DNA from 2 places in the Ruegeria sp. BA12 genome. Region 1 is predicted to be linked to the other one. Evidence: riboswitches for the same ligand, from Rfam matches in the RefSeq annotation. Region 1 holds a riboswitch; the other holds the start of a gene.
The links. A riboswitch is a leader RNA that binds a small molecule or an ion and turns the genes downstream of it on or off. The one in region 1 is predicted to bind thiamine pyrophosphate.
Positions count from the first base shown of each region.

Region 2: another riboswitch for thiamine pyrophosphate. It lies ahead of thiB (thiamine ABC transporter substrate binding subunit); the one in region 1 lies ahead of thiC (phosphomethylpyrimidine synthase ThiC).

Region 1 covers NZ_JBQFVF010000007.1:15,767-18,907, reverse strand. Annotated here, with positions in the region: gene ACR0B0_RS13990 (GlxA family transcriptional regulator) at 1-225, opposite strand, end outside; TPP riboswitch at 1,173-1,292, shown strand; gene thiC (phosphomethylpyrimidine synthase ThiC) at 1,401-3,141, shown strand, end outside.
Region 2 covers NZ_JBQFVF010000007.1:200,652-203,792, forward strand. Annotated here, with positions in the region: gene ACR0B0_RS14790 (GDP-mannose 4,6-dehydratase) at 1-973, shown strand, start outside; TPP riboswitch at 1,224-1,328, shown strand; gene thiB (thiamine ABC transporter substrate binding subunit) at 1,361-2,341, shown strand; gene ACR0B0_RS14800 (ABC transporter permease family protein) at 2,317-3,141, shown strand, end outside.

The DNA of each region.
Region 1 (3,141 bases):
GTGCTCATAATGGACCGTCGCAGTTTTGCCCTTTAGCAATCCAGCCTGCGCGAGCACAATTGCACCCGTATCCAACCCACCAACTATTGCACCGCCTGCATCCCATTTTTGAAGAGCCGCCTTGAACTGGCGTGTCCCGTGGCGTTCAGGCGTCCAGCTTGTACTTACGAGAACGAGCCAAGGCTTGCCCCTGACCACGTTTGCCAAAGGAGCAGTATCAACCACCAGGCCGCTGCTGGATTCGATGTGACCACCAACCTCCGAAACATAGGTCCAGGAAAACCGCACCAATCCTGACAGGTAATTCGCAGTTCTAAAAGGATCGATGAAAGATGTCGTTGCCGAAACGTTGAAATGCGGGCTCACCAAAACTACGATGCCTAACGTTTGATCAATTGATTTCGCCATGGCTGATTTTGTAAAGTATGGTCCAAAAATATCAAATCGATTTCTTTTCTTTCATTTGTTTGGTGTCTTTTGGAGCTCCAAAACCAACAGCTTGCCGGGGACAGAAAGCAGTCCTGCGGTAGTTTAGAAGCACCACAAGCAGACCTTGGCGCAAATTTGACGAAGGCCCGCTTCGTCCGCAAACTGTAAATTCACCCATCTTTTGATTGCGCACTTGCAGCGAATGTCCGTAATGTCGAGCCGCACTGCAGAATGCTGAACGACCGACTAAAGTCCGGTAAGGGCCGGAAGTGATCAGGGCAGGGCACTTAGTCGCTCAACATTGTTCAGCACAAAACCTTACGCTGTGAAGCTTTCGGTCTGCGAGTTGTGTCCGCTCTCGGAAGTTCCCAATGCGCGTCGCAGTCGACGATCGTATTGCTGCAGTCTGAGACAAGCTTGATAAGTCCAAGTCAGCGAAATCCACCAAAATGCATGAAAATCTTAAGTCGTTGAATTATGGGGAAGACAAGTCTCATTAATTACGTACTCCGACAATTCTCCCTCAAAAGAGGCAATATTTCTATAATACGTCTTATGTTAAATAACAGCGTTTAACTTACCGTCGATGTGCGGAGTATCTGTCGAATAGGTCGGCCCGCACATCAGATAGCGACCGTATTTCTGGTGACGTGCTGCACCGAACGGAAGGTCCCGGCCGTTCGAGAAAATCTGAAACAAATGAATTTTGGTGCTTGTTTAAGCCGTGAACCTCAAGCTAAACCACCTGTACGCAGGGGAGTCCCACCAAGGGGACTGAGAGGCTGACGGGGCAATGCCCGGCGACGCGACCCTTTGAACCTGACCCAGTTGATACTGGCGTAGGAAGCTAGGGCGCGCAGGCCACAATACCGGGCAAGCGCACTCCGAACAGGGGCTGTCTGCCTTCTCGTTTCCCCAAGCCAAAACTCATCTGGTGTCTTTTTAAGTTGAACTGCTTGAGGAGCACCAACATGAACGTCCCTAACCCCAAAATCACCGCCGGTGAACTGCCCGCATCGCGCAAGATCTATGTAAACGGCACAGTGCACCCGGATGTGCGCGTGCCAATGCGTGAAATTTCGGTCCACCCCACGGCGGGGGAGCCACCCTTGCCCGTGTATGACAGTTCAGGGCCGTATACCGATCCGCAGGTGATGACGGACATTCGGCAAGGTCTGGCGCCGCTGCGTCGCAAGTGGATTGAGGCTCGAGCAGATGTCGAAGAATATGATGGACGTGAGATCAAACCGGAAGACAACGGTTTTGTCGAAGGTGATCGGCTAACGCCCGAGTTCCCTGTGCGCCCGCGCCCTCTGCGCGCCAAGGATGGAAAGGCTGTGACGCAACTGGCCTATGCTCGCGCCGGCATCGTCACCCCGGAAATGGAATTCATCGCCATCCGTGAAAACCAACTGCGCGAGGCTGTCGTTGAACAGCGCGACGGCAATGATTGGGGTGCAAACATCCCTGATTATGTGACCCCGGAATTCGTGCGGGACGAGGTCGCCGCTGGTCGCGCCATTATCCCTGCGAATATCAACCACCCTGAAAGCGAACCGATGATCATCGGGCGTAATTTCCTGGTCAAGATCAACGCCAATATGGGTACCTCGGCTGTGACCTCTTCGATGGAAGAAGAGGTCGATAAAATGGTCTGGTCGATCCGTTGGGGTGCTGATACCGTCATGGACCTGTCGACCGGCCGCAACATCCACAACACCCGTGAATGGATCATCCGCAACAGCCCGGTGCCGATTGGCACCGTGCCGTTGTATCAAGCGCTGGAAAAGGTCAACGGCATTGCCGAGGACCTGACATGGGAAGTGTTCCGTGACACGCTGATCGAACAGGCCGAACAAGGCGTCGACTATTTCACCATCCATGCAGGCGTGCGCCTGCATATGGTACCGATGACGGTAAAACGGGTTACCGGTATTGTGTCGCGCGGTGGGTCGATCATGGCCAAGTGGTGCTTGCATCACCACAAGGAAAGCTTCCTCTATGAGCATTTCGACGAAATCTGCGACATCTGCCGGGCCTATGATGTGTCGTTCAGCCTAGGCGATGGTCTGCGCCCCGGCTCTATCGCCGACGCCAATGATGAGGCACAATTTGCCGAGCTTGAGACGCTGGGTGAGCTGACCAAAATCGCGTGGGCCAAGGATTGTCAGGTGATGATCGAAGGCCCCGGACACGTAGCCATGCACAAGATCAAAGAAAACATGGACAAGCAATTGGAGTGTTGCCACGAGGCGCCCTTTTACACGCTTGGCCCCCTGACCACCGATATCGCGCCGGGCTATGACCACATCACCAGCGGTATTGGTGCTGCGATGATTGGCTGGTTTGGTTGTGCGATGCTCTGCTATGTCACGCCGAAGGAACATCTGGGGCTGCCGGACCGGGATGATGTGAAAACTGGGGTTATCACCTATAAGATAGCGGCTCATGCCGCTGATCTGGCAAAGGGTCTGCCGGGCGCACAACGTCGTGACGATGCGCTGTCCCGCGCCAGGTTCGAGTTCCGCTGGGAAGATCAGTTCAACCTGTCGCTGGACCCGGAAACGGCGCGGGAATTCCACGACCAAACCTTGCCCAAACAAGCGCACAAGGTGGCGCATTTCTGTTCCATGTGCGGGCCGAAATTCTGCTCGATGCGGATCAGCCACGACATTCGAACTGAAGCGCAGAAAGAGGGGATGGAGGCCATGG
Region 2 (3,141 bases), 180 kb from region 1:
CCAAGGGTACCACGTAGTGGGGTTGGACTCTCTGAACGATTATTATGATGTGTCGTTGAAAAAGGCCCGCCACGACATGCTGGCGCGCGAACCCAATGGTAAGAATTTTTCGCCCGTCATCGGCAAGGTCGAAAATCCCGGCCTGATGATGGAGCTGTTCGGGGAACATGGTTTTGACTATGTCATTCACCTCGCTGCCCAAGCTGGGGTGCGCTATTCGATCGAGAATCCGCGCTCGTATCTGGAAAGCAATGTGATAGGGACTTTCGAAATTCTGGAAGCTGCGCGGGCGCATCCGCCAAAACACATGCTGTTGGCTTCGACTTCTTCGGCCTTTGGCGCCAATACCGAGATGCCCTATAAGGAAACCCAACGCGCCGATCATCAGATGTCGTTCTACGCGGCCACCAAGAAATCGACCGAAAGCATGGCCCATTCCTATGCGCATCTGTTCGATTTGCCGATCACCATGTTCCGGTTTTTCACCGTCTATGGCCCTTGGGGTCGCCCGGACATGGCGCTGTTCAAATTCACCAAAGCGATCCTCGAGGGCAATGCGATCGATGTCTATAATCACGGTGACATGAAACGCGACTTTACTTATGTCGAAGATTTGGTTGAGGCGATCCGCCTGCTGATGGACGCCGTCCCTGTGCGCCCCGCAGACGGCAATGTTCCAGAAGGGGACAGTTTGTCACCGGTCGCCCCCCATCGAGTGGTGAATATCGGCAACAATGATGCGGTACAGCTGACCGCGTTTATTGAAGCTATCGAAACGGTCACTGGCATCAAGGCGAATAAAAACATGATGCCAATGCAGCCCGGTGACGTGCCCGCAACTTGGGCCGATGCATCGCTGCTCAGGGAATTGACCGGTTATCAACCAAGGACTTCGATCGAAGATGGTGTGGCTGAGTTTGTTAAGTGGTACCGCGACTTTTATCGTCCCAACGCGGCTGGGACCGAAAGGTAAGATGGTTAGCCTTCAGGCCTAAAAGACTGGTGGCCGTCCTCTCAGTTTTGAGATTCGGCCTCTGAAGTTCTCAAGGGTAAAAACGCAAACCGTTCCAGTACCTGGAACGTAGTTCAAAACCTTTTCCACGGTGATTGTTCCACAGGGCGATTAGGTTGCGCATCTCTCAGTCCAACTGAACGGATGCCAATTTGAGCATCCAAAAAACACTTTAACCCGGTTGTCTTTTCGTCCGTTCCAACCTACTGACAACCTCACCTCGGGGTGCGTGGCCTGCCGCGCTGAGATGCCTTTGGCGAACCCGTAGAACCTGAACCGGCTAGAACCGGCGGAGGGAAAGGTAACGGTTTCATCCACCCTTGCCCTCTCGCCGCAATGGAGGATGACATGAAACATCTGATGATTGCTGCGGGACTTCTGAGCGCAACAGCGGCTGTCGCGGCCGACAAACCTCAGCTGACCGTTTACACCTATGACAGCTTTGTCTCGGACTGGGGTCCGGGCCCGAAAGTAGAAGAAGCTTTCGAAGCAGTATGCAACTGTGATCTGAACCTTGTGGGCGTCGAAGACGGCGCGGCGCTGTTGTCGCGTCTTCGGCTTGAGGGTGAAAACACGGACGCCGATGTGGTGCTTGGGCTGGATACCGGCCTGATCGCAGCGGCCAAGGAAACTGGCTTGTTTGCTCCCAACTCGGTCAGCGCCGATTATACCCTGCCGATTGAATGGTCAGATGACGTGTTCGCGCCTTATGACTGGGGCTATTTTGCTTTTGTCCATAACGCAGATGCGGCGGCACCTGCCAATTTCCGTGAACTGGCCGAGGGTGAAACCAAGATCATTATTCAAGACCCGCGCTCGTCCACTCCGGGTCTGGGGCTGCTGTTGTGGGTCAAAGCGTCTTATGGAGACGAAGCCCCCGAAATCTGGGCCGGGCTTGCCGACAATATCGTGACCGTGACCAAAGGTTGGTCCGAGGCGTATGGCCTGTTTCTTGAGGGTGAGGCGGACATGGTGCTCAGCTACACCACATCGCCTGCTTATCACTTGATCGCCGAGGATGACGCCAGCAAAGCAGCGGCCGCCTTTGACGAAGGGCACTACATGCAGGTTGAAGTTGCGGCGAAGCTGGCCGGTACCGATCAGCCCGAACTGGCGGATCAATTTCTGGAATTCATGGTCTCGGACACCTTCCAGCAGATCATCCCGACCACCAACTGGATGTATCCGGCAGTGACCCCTGCGGCTGGCCTGCCCGAAGGGTTTGACACGTTGATCACGCCTGAGAAATCCTTGCTGTATACCCCGGATGAAGCCGCCGCCGTGCGGGATCAGGCGCTTGCGGAATGGTTGGGCGCGCTCAGCCAGTAAGCCCTTGGCCGGGTGTTGGCGCAGCGGCACTGGTTGCTGCGCTGATATTGGGCACATTGGCCGCGGTAGCCCTGCGCGCTGATACAGCGGGTGGGTTGGGTCCGGCCGATTGGGCGGCGCTGCGCTTTACGCTGGTTCAGGCGGTGTTGTCTGCGCTGTTCAGTGCCGGGCTGGCTATTCCGGTCGCCCGGGCACTGGCGCGGCGTCGGTTTCGTGGACGGTCTGCCCTGATCGCCCTATTGGGCGCCCCCTTTATCCTGCCGGTCATCGTCGCGATCCTTGGGTTGTTGCAGGTTTTCGGACGTGCAGGCTGGATTTCAGACTTTTTAGGTCTGTTTGGTTTGCCGCCGCTGCGCATCTATGGGTTGCACGGGGTGGTTCTAGCCCATGTATTTTTCAACCTGCCACTTGCCACGCGGCTGATCCTGCAGGCGTGGCAGGAAATTCCGGCAGAAAGATTTCGGTTGGCCGCGCAATTGGGGTGCGACGGCTTTGCCATGTTCCGTCTGATCGAACTGCCAATGTTAAGGCGCATTCTGCCGGGTGTTCTGGCCGTGATCTTTGCGATTTGCCTGACTAGCTTTGCCGTCGCGTTGACTCTTGGCGGAGGGCCTCGCGCAACGACACTTGAACTCGCGATCTATCAATCCTTTACCTACGATTTCGACCTTGGCCGCGCGGCGTTGCTTTCTGCGGTGCAACTGGCCTTGACCGCTGCTGCCGCGCTAGCTGCTTTGAAGTTTTCGCGTGGTGACGGGTTCGGCGCTGGATTGGATCGCGCGATACAACGATGGGATGGC